3 regions of the Pantoea sp. S18 genome follow, and region 2 is predicted to be linked to each of the others. Evidence: predicted binding sites of a transcription regulator. Region 2 holds the regulator's gene; each other region holds the start of a gene.
What was found. The regulator Fur, encoded in region 2, represses iron uptake genes when iron is present. The targets are predictions, from matches to a motif close to ATAATAATGAGAACNACTATCAA.

Region 1 (5,074 bases), 410 kb from region 2:
ATTCTGACGGCGTCGCGGGTTGGATTAAGGATATGTTCGGCAGCAAGTAAGTTGCCGGAAAAACAAAGGGCGCTGCGGCGCCCTTTTTCATTGGGATAGGTGGTTAGCCGGGCTGGTTCTTACCGCTATTTTTGCGAATATCAATAACCATACCAGTACTCTGCGTTACGAGAACTTCCAGGCTTTTTACTGCAACGTCTCGTGCATGTAGCAGTGAGTCTGCCGGTTCCTCGCCAAAATTAACGGTTCTCATCGGCGTTGCGGTTCGCTCAGGATTAATGCAGTTCACTTTGACTTTATCCTCAATCCACTCTTCTGCCAGCGCCTGAGTCAAATTGACTACCGCAGCTTTTGCAGAGGAGTAAAGGGCATAAAAGGCCCGTCCGCGCGTATAGGAACTGGATGTAAAATTCAATAACATGCCGGAATTACAGGTTAAGCGCTCTTTTGCCGCAATCGCCACGTTTACTGCCCCGAGATAATTAATGTTAATCAGCGCCATAACTTCTTGCTGAGTTAGCGTGGAAAGCGGTTTCTTAATTAATATACCCGCAGTGTTGACGATATAATCAATATTGCCATGATCGGCAATGATGTTATTTAAATAGTTTTTAATGCTGTCGAGCTGAGTGATATCGATATCATTATGTGAACGGCTGGCAATATGCACTTTTGCCCCGCACAGCGTGGCAACTTTCATCATCTCCAAACCAATTCCACTACCGCCACCAAAAATAACCATATGCTTATCGCGCAGGAAATCGAGATTTGCGGTATTCAGCGAGTGTGAACTTCTTTCCTGCAGCAATTTCTCTGCGATATAGAGATCAAGTGGATGGGTGATTTTGATATTGTCCTCATCGCCCTCGACGGTAATTACACGCGTTTCAGGCAACATATTACGCAGCACGCCGCAGTCGCAGGTAAACGTAAACTTACCCATGGCCGCCGCTTTCTCATAAGCCTGACGAATTTTATCGAGACGGAATGCCTGAGGTGTCTGGCCACGGCGCATGCTGGCACGATGAGGAATATTGGCAATGCAGCCATCATCGTGCACTTCTACTAAGGTATCTGCTGAGGGGATCACCACATCAACGGCATCAAAGGATTCCAGAGCATCTACACAATTGCGAATTATTGCGTCGCTAATTAATGGCCGCACGGCATCATGCAGTAAGATTTTGCATTGACCGTCATAGTTGATAAGGGTTTTCAGTGCGGAATATGTCGAGTCAAAACGTTCTTTACCGCCGTTCACCACTTTACTAACTTTATGCCACTGATTTTTAGCCACCAGTTCCCACACATAATCGATGTACTCATTTTGCGAGACAATAATAATCTCATCAATGTCGACCGAAGTTTCAAAACGCTCGATGGTGTATTCAATCACCGCACGTCCCGCCAACTTAGCAAATTGTTTCGGCTTGTCACTGCCAAAGCGGGTGCCTGTACCGCCAGAAAGTATTATGGCTACATTTTTCATTTTTTATTCCGCCGGTTGCGGTCTGAGTGATGAACAAATAATTTCAGTGATCTTCTCGCCCGCCGTTTTCTTTTCTATCTGCAGTTCCTCATACAGCACCTGTTCCCGGCGAATTTTCATTGCATCGCGCCCCGCGACAATATTGTCAACAAAGTTGAAAATATCCTCCTCACACCAGGCCACGTCGTAGGCGTCATAAATGAAATCTGCAGTGCGGTTCAAACCGTGACATGTTTCGTGAGTGAGATAGAGGATGGGTTTTTTTGACGGCAGATATTCCAGCAGGAAGGAACCGGCGTCCGCGATGAGTGCATCGGAACGTGCAAAAGTAAGCGTGTAATCATGCCCGTGATCCCACTCGAGATTGGCGTGTTGCTGTGCTGCGCGCAGTAACTGCTGATAAAGGCTTTGCGCCGTTGGGCTGGCTTCGCCTATCCATTGGCTTAGCAGCGGATGAGGGCGAATAATCAGATGAATATCCTGACGCTCAATCAGCTTCAGGAACGCGCTGCCGTAAAGGTTGAAAGTGGTGTACATCTTCTGGTCGCCCGGCAACACGAAATGCGGTGTCCACAGGAAGGTGGTTACTGTGCGTGGCTGCGGCTTGTCTGAAAGAGGGAAACGACGCTGGTAGTGGTCAAATTTGGGATGGCCGGTAACGTGCACATGGCGATTTCCTGCCTGACATTGCAGTGCAAACTCAGCTTTATGTTTTTCTGAACGGGCAAATATCCACGTCGCCAGATTCTGACAGAGCAAATTATATTGATACACCATACTTTCAGCGCCAATTCCGGTGTCGAGCGCGTAAGGGATGTAGGCGATTTTCACGCCGCGTTCATGCAGGTAGTCGCTGCGAAAGGCTTCGGGTCGCGCTTCGTCGTAAGGGTTTTGCAAGAACACCACATCCGGCTGACGCTCCTCCAATTGATAATCTTCAAAACCTGTGTAATCGAGCCCTCTTTCGCGCAGAATATCACGCTGAATATCGCCATTAACATCGCTGGCTTTCCAGTTCAGGTAAGGCACAACTACGATGCGGCAATCGAAGGCGGAATTAGCCTGCATCGCCTCAATCACCGATTCAAAGTTTGTCCAACCCGGCGGCCACTGAAAGTAAAAATCGACCTTAATTGGACCGCTAATGGAGGGCGTGAATTTGGCGGGCGCAACGATTTGACTCAACGGCTTCCTGAAGAGGGCGCGGTAATCTACCGTTCTATTTTCGATATCGCTTTTGTCGAGCCGTTGTGCACCAGCGTTGGGGAACATGCCCAGCCACAGATCCTGCTGCATCAAGCTATTCCAGTGCACATCAAGGGCATATTGTGCCTGCGCGCCACCTTGCAATTGTGCCTGAAGCGCTGCGCGATAGTTTTCAATCAGCGTGGCGTAATAGCGGTGATTGACGATATATGCGCAGGCGCACCACGCGAAGTTAGCGCGCACGATATATTCCACGCTTTTCAGCGGCGTCACGCGACGATAATTGGCCGCCAGAAAAGCCACTTGCCAGTTGATTTGCGGCAGGGCGGCAAAGTAGCGGTTGAGATTGTCATAATTCGCCTGGTTTTCATCAAAGCTGAAGTCATCTTCCAGAATCAGCACCCGCTCCCAGCCGTTATCGCGTGCCATCTCCAGCGCGGCAATATGCGATTGCGTGCAGCCGATGTACCCCTTTTCATGCTTGATCGCATCCAGACGAACGATTTTTTCAGGGGTTAGACCCAACTTTTTAAGTTGTTTAGTGATGCGGGTTAATCGGTCTTTGCGTTTCTTCAAATTGATGAAAATGACGCGATCAACAATGTTCCAGTTTATAACTGCCATGACGGTTTCTGTAGGAAGGAGAGTGCATGACATAAGCAATTAGCGGGCCAGATTTTAACTTGATGATTTTATTCATTATTGTTAATTGTGAGCTCTATCCGGATGAAATGAATTTCCGCTTTGCGGCAGTGCAATTTCCCGATTGCTGGCCTCCGCTCCCTTCATCGCTAATTTATTATTCGCGATCATGAATATGCGCGATCTGGCTGTAAACGCCGCGCTAACGGGCATTAGTCGTTGCGAATGTGGCGTTATTTCGCCTAAAATCCGTGCGTCATAATAATCATTCTCGTTTGTATTCACCTGCATCGACTTTTTTCGAGAGACCTCATTTATGAATACGCGAAACACCAATCCTTGTTTTTTACGCCCGCGTTCGCTGGCTTGGCTTATTTCACTGACTCTGGGTACGTTCAGCGTGCAGGCGTTGGCAGAAGATACCGTGGTTGTCAGTGCCGATGGCGGCAGCGGCGTGGCGCAAGAGAATGCATGGGGCCCGTCGCCAACCATCGCGGCCAAACGCAGCGCCACCGGCACCAAAACCGATACACCGATTGAAAAGAACCCGCAGTCGATCTCTGTAGTCACGCAAGAAGAGATGGCGATGAAAAACGTCACCAGCGTGAAAGGGGCTTTCAACTATACGCCTGGCGTATTGACCGGCAACCGCGGTAGCTCCAATGTCATCGATGCGCTTTCTATTCGCGGCTTCAGCGAAACCAACACCAACCAATATCTTGATGGCCTGAAACTGCAGGGCGATAACTACTCTGAGTTTGCTATCGATCCCTATTTCCTCGAGCGCGCTGAGCTGCTGCGCGGTCCGGTTTCGGTGCTGTACGGCAAGAGCAATCCGGGCGGCGTCGTTTCGCTGGTGAGTAAGCGTCCGACGCAGGAGACGCTGCGTGAAGTGCAGTTCCAGATGGGCACCAATAATCAGTTCTCCACCGGTTTCGACTTCGGCGGCTCGCTGGATGATGACGGCGTTTACAGCTATCGCCTGACCGGCCTCGCGCGCAGCGCCGATGCGCAGCAGGAGATGAACAAAGAGAAGCGCTACACCATTGCGCCATCGTTCAGCTGGCGTCCGGATGAGAACACGCGTTTTGATCTGCTGACCTACTTCCAGAACGAACCGGAAACCGGCTATTACGGCTGGTTGCCGCGTCAGGGCACAGTGGTGGGCATTACGCGTCCTGACGGCAGCAGTTACAAGCTGCCGACCAACTTTGATGAAGGCGAAGACAGCAACAAGATTTCGCGCAACACCAAGATGGTGGGCTACAACTTCGAACACAGCTTCAACGATACCTGGACGGTGCGACAGAATCTGCGCTATGCCGATCTGAGAACGGATTATCGCAGTATTTATGGCAATGGTTATCTGCCTGAAACACAACAAATTACTCGTGGTACAGCATTCTCAAATGAGAAACTGAACCAGTTTGCCGTTGATAACCAGGTTCAGGCTAAATTTGCCACCGGTGCCGTAGATCATACTTTGTTGATGGGGGTGGATTATCAGCGTACCCGCAATGATATTGATGCTGCCTTTGGCAGCGCCGCACCGATCAGTGCAATCAATCCGCAATATGGCAATGACGCGGTTATCGGTACGCCATTCCCGTATCAATATCTAAACCGTCAGGAACAAACTGGCCTCTACTCCCAGGATCAAATGGAGTGGAACCGTTGGGTGCTGACATTAGGCGGTCGCTATGATTACGCGATGACCTCGGCATTGAACCGTAACGG
Region 2 (5,074 bases):
GTGCAATCTGCGTTTCGACGACACTAACCCAGTAAAAGAAGATCTGGAGTTTGTCGAATCCATTAAGCGTGATGTGCAATGGCTGGGCTTTGAGTGGAGCGGCAACATTCGTTACTCCTCAGACTACTTCGACCAACTGTTCAACTATGCGGTTGAGCTGATTAACAAAGGCCTGGCCTATGTTGATGAACTGTCAGCAGATGAGATCCGTGAATATCGCGGTTCCCTGACGGCGCCGGGCAAAAACAGCCCGTATCGCGATCGCAGCGTGGAAGAGAACTTAGCGCTGTTCCAGAAGATGCGCGATGGCGGTTTCGAAGAGGGCAAAGCCTGTCTGCGTGCCAAAATCGACATGGCTTCCAGCTTCATTGTGATGCGCGATCCAGTGCTGTATCGCATTAAGTTTGCCGATCACCATCAGACTGGCAGCAAGTGGTGCATCTATCCGATGTACGACTTCACCCATTGCATTTCGGATGCGATTGAAGGCATTACCCACTCTCTCTGTACGCTGGAGTTCCAGGATAACCGTCGTCTGTACGATTGGGTGCTGGATAACATCACCATTCCGGTTCATCCGCGTCAGTACGAGTTCTCACGCCTGAATCTGGAATACGCGGTGATGTCGAAGCGTAAACTGACTCAGCTGGTGAGCGAGAAGGTTGTCGAAGGCTGGGACGATCCGCGCATGCTGACCGTGTCTGGTCTGCGTCGTCGTGGTTACAGCGCCGCTTCCATCCGTGAGTTCTGCCGCCGTATTGGTGTGACTAAACAGGACAATATCGTGGAGATGGCTTCACTGGAATCGTGCATTCGTGACGATCTCAATGAAAACGCACCGCGTGCTATGGCCGTAATGGATCCGCTGAAAGTGGTGATCGAGAACCTGCCTGCAGGTCACGAAGAGATCATCAGCATGCCGAATCATCCGAACAAACCTGAGATGGGTACGCGTGAAGTGCCATTCAGCCGTGAAGTGTGGATCGATCGCGCGGACTTCCGTGAAGAAGCTAACAAGCAGTACAAACGTCTGGTGCTGGGCAAAGAAGTGCGTCTGCGTAATGCTTACGTGATCCGTGCCGAACGTGTGGCGAAGGATGATGAAGGCAATATCACCTGCATCTATTGTACCTGCGACGTTGATACGCTGAGCAAAGATCCGGCTGATGGCCGTAAAGTGAAAGGCGTCATCCATTGGGTTTCTGCAATTCACGCGCTGCCAGCGGAATTCCGCCTGTACGATCGTCTGTTCAGTGTGCCAAATCCGGGCGCGGCTGAGGATTTCCTCACCACCATCAACTCGAACTCGCTGGAAATCAAACAGGGCTTCGTGGAGCCAGGTTTGCGTGCAGCCGATCCAATGGCACCGTACCAGTTCGAACGCGAAGGCTATTTCTGTGCTGATAGCGTCTATTCACAGCCATCCAAACTGGTGTTTAACCGCACCGTTGGTTTGCGTGATACCTGGGCAAAAATCGGCGATTAATACATTTTGTCGCTAGCACGATAAGATCATGAAAGGGCGAGCAATCGCCCTTTTTTATTGTCTCGATTTAACCAGATACGACCTTTTATGCTGCCCGCTGCAATTAGCCTTTAATTCCTTATTTGCGACTATTCTGACTTTAGCAAAATTAAACCATTTGCCAGTGTGAAAAACTTTTTTTCAGGTAGGCTATGCGCTCTCAGCCGTTGCTCTGCGGGTAATCAAAGGATAAAAAATGACAAGTCTCGCCCTGGAAGCCAAACATAGCGTGGTGGTTTTACATCAGCTTATCGAACGTATTTTCAATCAGGCAGAAGGCAGTGATGACAGCATTGATCTGTTCTTGTCGTACTTTCATCCCGACTTCAAAATGGTTACGCCTCAGGGTAAACAGCTTGATCTTAATGAGATGGAAACACTGTTTCGCCAGTTGCAGGGGCAGCGTGAAGGGATGCGAATTGCCACCAGTGAGCACGCCATCATTTCGCAGCAAAGCGACGAAGTCACAATTCAGTATCGTGAATTGCAGATGATGAATGGCACCAATCAGACCCGCATTTCTCTGGCGGTACTGGATTGCAGCACCGCCATTCCGCGCTGGCGCTACTTGCAGGAAACGCTCGTTGCCTGATTTCAGACATAAAAAAACCGGCTTAAGCCGGTTTTTTTATACTGCATAGCACACTCAATTACTTATCGTGGAGCGTATCGTCTTCGCGGCAGTCTCCCAGAGCACAGTGACCATACAGGTACAGGCTGTGGTTGCTAAGCTTGATGCCGTGGCGAGTGGCAATTTCACGCTGACGCGTTTCGATTGATTCATCGCTGAATTCGATAACTTTGCCACAATCCAGGCAGATCAAGTGATCGTGGTGATGTTGCTGAGTCAGTTCGAAGACAGATTTGCCGCCTTCAAAGTTATGACGGGTTACGATGCCCGCGTCGTCAAACTGGTTAAGAACGCGATACACCGTTGCCAGACCAATCTCTTCGCCCATATCGATCAGGCGCTTATACAAATCTTCCGCACTGACGTGATGGGACTCGGGGCCGGGTCCCTGAAGCACTTCCAGAATTTTCAGTCTGGGTAGCGTGACTTTCAGGCCAGCCTTCTTCAATGCGGAGTTGTTGTCAGTCATGCGGATATTGTCCTGTTACTTTGCTAGTCACTTGCGGCGCAGGGGCCTTGAATGTTTAGGTCAACGCGCATTCTCATTTGCGTCTCATTATAGAACTCAAGCAGTGAAATGAAAACCAAGGCAACGTCCTTAATCACCAAAGGTTGTAAGGATAAGTCACTAACGTCTTCAGGACGCTTGGGTTTTGGATTCCATTTCACTCAGCCTCATTCTACTGCCAGAGGAATAAGCGGATGACCATTGCGGGTATTCTACAGATTTGCGGGGAAAAGTTAAAAAACCGTAGCTATTATTTTTATAGGAAATTCCGTTGCCCGATGTGAGGCAGCGCGCACATCGGGCAGAGCAGGGAATTAAGCTTCAATAATCTCTTTCAGCTGCAGCTCATCGAAGATCTGCTTCACCCACTTCTCAACACGTTCGTTGGTCAATTCTGGTTGACGATCTTCATCAATCGCCAGACCCAGGAAGTTTTTGTCATCGGCCAGACCTTTAGAGGCTTCGAAATGATAGCCTTCGGTTGGCCAGTGACCAACAATCACCGCACCGTTTGGCTCGATGATGTCACGGATGGTGCCCATCGCGTCACAGAAGTACTCGGCATAATCTTCCTGATCGCCACAACCAAACAGCGCTACCAGCTTGCCATTGAAATCAATCTCTTCCAGCGTCGGGAAAAAATCATCCCAGTCACACTGCGCTTCGCCGTAATACCAGGTTGGAATACCCAGCAGCAGGATGTCGAATGCATCGAGATCTTCTTTGGTGCTCTTAGCAATGTCATGCACTTCGGCGACATCTTTACCCAGTTGTTTCTGGATCATCTTTGCAATGTTTTCAGTGTTGCCGGTATCGCTGCCGAAGAAAATGCCTACGATTGCCATGGGTTAGGTAACCTCTTGAATCCTGATTGTGAAAGTAAGTCAGTTGACTGCACAGTTATGCGAATAATAGCAGACCGGTAAAAAGTGCGGAACTTGTAAAGCCGTGACTTTGTGTTCCAGCGTGCGGTCTTCGCGCGTTACGACAGTTTGAGCTGTGCCAGCAGCATTTGTTCAATCAATTCGCTGCGACTGATGTTTTGCTGATCGGCCAGCGTGCTGAGCGCGTCAACTGCCTCGCTCGACATCTTCAGCTCAACACGACGCAGCCCACGCACTTTATCGCGCTTGAGCTGGTTGCGTTTGTTGATGCGTAACTGTTCATCACGCGTCAGCGGGCTGGTTTTCGGGCGACCAGGACGCCGCTCGTCTGCGAAGAGATCAAGCGTAGTGCGGTCTGTCTGTTCTTTTGCCATGGTTTGTAAAACTGAGTGGGCGCGAACGGCGGAAAGGCGCTGCGCGATTAAAACATTATCGGCCCGACCACGGCGAAAAAATATCCGTGGCAAATTTTTAGCGCGACATCATACTCCAGCGCCTTCCCTGACGCCAACCCTAAAGCGCAAGCGGCAAGCTTTTGCTTTTACAGGTTAAAAAAACGCCGAACGGCGCGTAACACCGCATCGGGTTTCTCGGCGTGCACCCAATGTCCAGCTCCGCTGATCACATGTGCATGCGCCTGCGGGAACTGACGCAGCAGCGCATCGCGATGCCGATTATCCAGATAAGGCGAATCGCCGCCGCGGATAAACAGTGCCGGATGCGGCCATGCAGGAATCTCTTTCCAGCCGGAGATGGTGCTGTAGTTATCCCACAACACCGGCACATTAAAGCGCCACTCGCCCTCGGCTAAAGACTTGAGGATGAACTGGATCACGCCTTCTTCATCAATATGCTGACGCATTACTTCTGCGGCCTCACTGCGGCGCGTGACGCCTGCGGTGGTAACGGCGCGAATAGCGGCAAAAATTTCGTCGTGGCGGCGCGTTTGGTAATCAACGGGCGCGATATCGATCATCACCATTTTTTCGATGCGTTCCGGCGCGATGGCACTGAGCGCCATGGCGATTTTACCGCCCATCGAATGGCCAATCACACCAGCGCGATCGATCTGATGCGCATCCAGCGTTTCGACAATGTCCTGCGCCATCACGTGATAATTCATCTCATCGCTACGTGCCGACAAGCCGTGGTTGCGCACATCAACCTGCAGCGTCGGACGTACGTCACGCACCCCACGCGCCAGCACGCCAAGGTTATCAAGGCTACCAAAAAGACCATGGATTAACAGAATCGGTGTGGCATCGGGGGCAGATTGTTCAGTTTGCAGACGGGCGTTCAAAATCATGGCTAAAGTTCTTACGGTTGTGACCTTGGCTTAGGTTATCATGGATTCACCTGTCCAGCAGTCAGGCCGGTGGGCATTAGGGCATATTCCGACTTTTGCCCGGAAGCGTTGCCAACGCTATCGGCTGCCACGGATTTAACTTTATAATCCTTATGTTAGAACCCGCTCACGTTTTGCACGACTGGATTTTGCTAAGGCCGTTGCACTAATGCGTGGTTCT
Region 3 (5,074 bases), 2.0 Mb from region 2:
GCCTGATAGCTGGTGTAGATGTTGCTCGGTACGTTAACGAACATCTCCGGATTGGCCGAGCGACGATAGCGGGTGTAAGCGATGAAGTTTTTGTACTGGTTGTAGAACACCGAAGTGTTAACCGTTACGCCTTCTGTCGCCTGGCCTTTCAGGCCCCACTCGAAGTTGTTGCTGGTTTCGGTTTTCAGATCGGTGTTACCAATCAGCGCATACTGCGCGCTCCCCGCATAGCTGGAGCCAAGGTTCCATGAACCATACAGTTGGCTGGTGGTAGGGAACTGCACGCCGCGTTTGTATTGCAGATAGGTGGTCAACGCTGGCGTTAAGTCGTACTGGAAGGTCAGCGATGGCAGCACCTGCGTATCGGAGTTGGTTTTGCCGTACAGCGCATCAACCTGCTCTTCGGTCAGCACTGTGCTGCCGTTAGTCAGATCGCCCAGATCCTTGGGTTTGGTGCTTTGATACATCACGCGTACGCCGGGAATGACCGCGAAGTTGTGGCTATTAAGATCGAAATTGATCTTATCTTGCAGGTAACCCGCCACAGCGAAGGTGCGGCTGTCAGACTGCGGCTGCGTGATGGCGCTGAAGGTGCTCGGCGTTGGTTCCTGACGGAATGGACGCTCGCTGTTATCCAGGCGCGCGTTGACACCGGCACTCAGCTCATGGCGGCCCAGCGTTTTGGTGCCGCGCGTGTCGAAACCGTAGGTATCGACGTTGAAATCAGAGTAAACAAAGCCGTACTGGCTGGCACTGGTTGGCAAATAGGTATTGTCGTGCGCCTGCGTTTGCTGCCAGTAAAGGCGCGTGGTCAGCGTATCGATAAAGTCGTTGTACGGCGTCCACTCATCCGCCAGATTGATGCCCCAGCGGCGCGTATCACTCTGCTGCTGCGCGGTGCCCCAAACGGTGTTGCCGCTGGTGTCCCAGGTGTCGTAATGGCTGTGATTGGTTTTGTGATAGTAATCGAAAGTAGCGCTCAGCTTATGTTGATCGTTCGGCTGCCAGATACCGGAGGTCATAAAGGCGTCCGAGTGCCAGTTGGCCGGATAAGCATCGATCACGCCGCTGTTGTTCTCGGTCTCCTGACCATCGCGACGACTGTAAACAAACAGGCCACGCAACTCGTCATCGCCGGCGGCGGCAGTGATGCCGTTGTGCCAGCTACGATTCGATGAGTCGTAACCGCTCTGATAACCGAAGTAAGTATTTTTGTCGCTACTAAGGTAATCGTCGGCGCTTTTGTTATGGAACGAGACGTTACCGCCAATCGAGGTATTCGGCTGATCCACCGCCGTGGCGCCCTTCTCGATATCAACGCTGCCAAACATGTAGGGATCGATGTAATCGCGGCCAATACCAAAGGTGTTGTTGCCGGTGCGGCTGACGTAAGGACGTCCGGTGGCATCCGGAATCGGAATGCCGTCGATATCCATGCCGACGCGGTTACTCTCCAGGCCACGAATGTTGTAACCGGTATAGCCCGCGCGGTCGAAACCGCTTTTGCCGGCAGAGGATCCGCCGCTCGAACCGGTGGCGCTGATCAGCGGTTCATAACGCATGATCGAACCGAAATCATTCGCGCCGCGTTTTTGCAGCTCTTGTGCCGTAATGGTGGTTTTATTACCGGCCTGCTGTTTTGGCGCGGTGACGGTGAGAACCGGTTCATTGCTGGTGCTGTCGCTGGCGGCAAAGCTGCAAGCGGCATGAATGGCTGAAGATAAGATGGCAACTTTGAAAAGACGTTGCTGGGCCGTTCCCTGAAAGAGTGAAGACATGCGCGAAATACCTGGTTAATTGTTAGTATTCGCTCACTTGCTTGCTGCCTGAAAGTACGGGCTTTGGTTAAAAGACCGTAAAAAAATATGGACTTATTTTATGTAATAAATGATGTCGACAGGAATGTAATGCAAGTGGTAATCATTATCAACTAGCAGTAAGCTAAGATGTATCTTGGACCGCACATTTTGTTAACTTCATTATCTAAACGAGACAGGTTATGTCACAAAAACCAGCGATTACCATTCATTACTGCACACAATGTAACTGGCTGCTGCGTTCCGCCTGGATGGCGCAGGAGCTGCTGCATACGTTTGCCGAGGATTTAAGTGCAGTGACGCTCAAGCCGGGAACCGGCGGCGTGTTTGAGATCACCATTGATGGTCAGGTGATTTGGGAGCGTAAGCAGGAAGGCGGTTTCCCGGATGCGGCTGCGCTGAAGCAGCGCGTGCGCGATGTTTGCTGGCCGGATCGCGCGCTTGGGCATGTGGATAAGAAGAAGAGTTGATTTTGGTTGGTGCGGTTTTCTGGACGGTCGCCATGAATGGCGACCCTACGTTCGGCGTTAACTGTTCGCGATTTTCTCGGCCGCCTGATGCAACGCTTCAATCACGATTTCCAGCGACTCTGCAGAAATATCTTCCTGCGCCAGACGATGATTCAAGGTGTGTTTGATCAGGTGAATCGCCTGCTCAACCTGCGGAATGCTGCGGTTATTCACCAGAATCGCCAGCGAAGTTAAGCGCTCGATAATCGCATCCACATTGTCACGATTCTCCGCCAGCAACGCCACGCCGCTCTCATTCAGCGCATAGGCTTTTCGTGATGCCTGCGCATCGACCACGCGAATCGCATCCATCTCTTCGAGCAGCGTCAGGTTGGGATAAATAATGCCGGGACTCGGGGAATATTCCCCTTTTGAGAGCTCTTCAACCGATTTGATCAGCTCATAACCGTGCGCAGAACTGTTAGCCAGAAAGTGCAGCATTAACAGGCGGATATCGCTGGCATCCAGCATCCGCTCCCGACGCTTCTTACGTGCGCCTGCACAGACGGTACGCTGTGCGTGATCGGACTGCCATGGAAAATCCCGCTGCTGTTTCATTGCCTTCCTGAGCGCTAATTAAAGGAGGTTGATAGTAGTCTGCCACCTGGCAAAATTCAACACAGGCGGCAGCGCGCGCGGCATTACCGTTATTTCTGATGCCAATAAGCTACGGCGCGCACGAAATCGGTATTTGCACCGCGTCCCAGGGTGAAGTAATCGCTCAGCGATTTCACCGCTTCGCCCTCGCCGGTCAGCCAGATGAAGTATTCAGTGGCGGGCAGCGCAATCTGATCCAGCTGCGCCGTTATCGGTGCCAGGTTATCGGCCTGCATGCTGCCGCTTCCCAACCAGCTCACCTGCACATTCGGCAGATCACCGAGATAATCGCGCCCGGTGGCTTCATCGGCATAGGCCAGCAGGTGAATGTCCTGCGCCTGGATTTCGCTGTAACGACGTTTAAAGGCCGGCAAACCGGTCTCATCACAGACGTAAATCTGGCAGGCATAATCCGTTGGTATCACCAACGAACCGCGCGGGCCGCCCATCGCAATTTGATCGCCCACTTTGGCTTCGCTTGCCCAGCTGCTGGCAACGCCGCCATCGTGGATGTAGAAATCGATGGTCAGAGAATCGACGCCGTTAAATTCCAGCGGCGTGTAATCACGCGCGGCAGGACGCACGCCATTCGGCCAAACGATGCCTTCATCAGTGATTTGCGGCAGCGCCAGTTCGGCACCAGCATGTTCCGGGAAAAACACTTTGATGTGATCGTCAAACGATGGCGAGTTGAAGCCGGCCAGATCGCTGCCGTTGAAAACAATGCGCCAGAATTCACCGGCAATCAGCGTCTTACTTGCCACAGTGATATGGCGGAAACGCAGTTCATTACGCACGCGGCGTGGCGCGCGTTCGGAAGGGGTAGTTTGCAAGTGGTGTCTCCCTAAAAGATAGTGAAAGTCATTCTCATCTGATGAGGAGAGAATAGTTATGATATATCTTCGATGCAATGCCGAAAAATGCTATCTGTGTGTTTGGTCGCCAGAATGGTACGCGCAATCGCAAAGGTCGCCATGAATGGCGACCCTACGGGAGGCATGTGCGAATGTAGGGGCGTCATTTATGACGACCTTCATAAAGGATGCAGCAGATGGGAATTTTGTGGCGGGACGAGATTAAGCCTGGTGATTGCCGCAGGTTACGAAACTGCCATCATCCTGGCTATGTTTCGGCAGCACATTGTCGCCGAGAATTTCATGCTGCGCACAATGGGGTTGATGCGGATGCAGTCCACCCGGCGGTGAAAAAGGCTCAGCCATCTGTGCACTTGCCAGCGAAGAAAACGCTACAAGCGCTGTCATGAGGAACAACGGTAGAAGTCGCATAATTTTTTGTCTGTTCACTATAGCGGCCCGGAATGGACCAGAAATGCAGGTGATTATCCAGCCTGATGTGTGGCGGCTGGTGATTTACGCGGCCAATCAGGTTTCGATGAAGAATTTTACGCCGATTAACGCCTTGAGTTTATAAAATCGTGCGGTTTGTCACGGTTTACCGCACGAATTATGCATTACTTATCCGCCACCGGAATATAGAAGGTGCCCTGCAGCAGATCGGGCGTGCTGTATTTCAGATCCAGCTTGAGCAGATCTTTGCCCGCACGGCGTGCTACGCCTAGCGCTGGCAAGTGGTTGTAGTAAATCTCCGCGGTGAACGCGTTGATCTCTTCCGGTGCACCGTGCCAGTCAATCTCCGCATACAAACCACTTTCGCCGGTCCAGTTCTGCACGTTGCGCGGCAGTACATCGGCGTACTGACTTTCCAATGCCTGGAACAGGCTGATGTGCTGCTGATCGGCTGAATGTACGCCCGGACTGAACTGGAAGCCCAGCCAGCCGCGATTCACGTGCTGACCCGCAAAAGCGATGAAGTCGCGCGTGTGCTGCGCCACCACATGGTTGTGGTGATCGATGTACTCCCCGAAGCGACATTCCCACTCAATCACTTCACCACACAGCTGAATTTCCGGCTTCTGCGCCAGACGCGCATTGACCCACTCACGCTGCGTGGAGATGCGGCTGTGGAAATCCTTCATCAGCATCTCCGGAATGCGGCGATAGGCACCCGGCGTCATTGAGAAGTGACTTTTAAACACGCGGGTAAAATTCTGCTGATTATCAAAGCCAAAGCGCACCGCAATATCAATCAGCGGCATGCTGGTCAAACGCAGCGCCATCGCCGCCATGGTCA

Region 1: fhuA (ferrichrome porin FhuA) is a predicted target of Fur. The motif match lies at 3,596-3,618, and genes of this name have one in related genera.
Region 3: VIJ98_RS16505 (TonB-dependent receptor domain-containing protein) is a predicted target of Fur. The motif match lies at 1,908-1,930, and genes of this name have one in related genera.

The regions. Positions count from the first base shown of each region.
Region 1 covers NZ_CP142688.1:825,305-830,378, forward strand. Annotated here, with positions in the region: gene mrcB (bifunctional glycosyl transferase/transpeptidase) at 1-50, shown strand, start outside; gene VIJ98_RS03690 (bifunctional cytidylyltransferase/SDR family oxidoreductase) at 104-1,489, opposite strand; gene VIJ98_RS03695 (glycosyltransferase family 25 protein) at 1,493-3,319, opposite strand; gene fhuA (ferrichrome porin FhuA) at 3,654-5,074, shown strand, end outside.
Region 2 covers NZ_CP142688.1:1,235,415-1,240,488, forward strand. Annotated here, with positions in the region: gene glnS (glutamine--tRNA ligase) at 1-1,486, shown strand, start outside; gene VIJ98_RS05575 (hypothetical protein) at 1,722-2,117, shown strand; gene fur (ferric iron uptake transcriptional regulator) at 2,176-2,625, opposite strand; gene fldA (flavodoxin FldA) at 2,979-3,509, opposite strand; gene ybfE (LexA regulated protein) at 3,647-3,922, opposite strand; gene ybfF (esterase) at 4,090-4,854, opposite strand.
Region 3 covers NZ_CP142688.1:3,560,113-3,565,186, forward strand. Annotated here, with positions in the region: gene VIJ98_RS16505 (TonB-dependent receptor domain-containing protein) at 1-1,778, opposite strand, end outside; gene VIJ98_RS16510 (SelT/SelW/SelH family protein) at 2,000-2,287, shown strand; gene VIJ98_RS16515 (PadR family transcriptional regulator) at 2,345-2,884, opposite strand; gene VIJ98_RS16520 (siderophore-interacting protein) at 2,974-3,756, opposite strand; gene VIJ98_RS16525 (hypothetical protein) at 4,000-4,143, opposite strand; gene VIJ98_RS16530 (SEC-C metal-binding domain-containing protein) at 4,144-4,200, shown strand; gene VIJ98_RS16535 (helix-turn-helix domain-containing protein) at 4,395-5,074, opposite strand, start outside.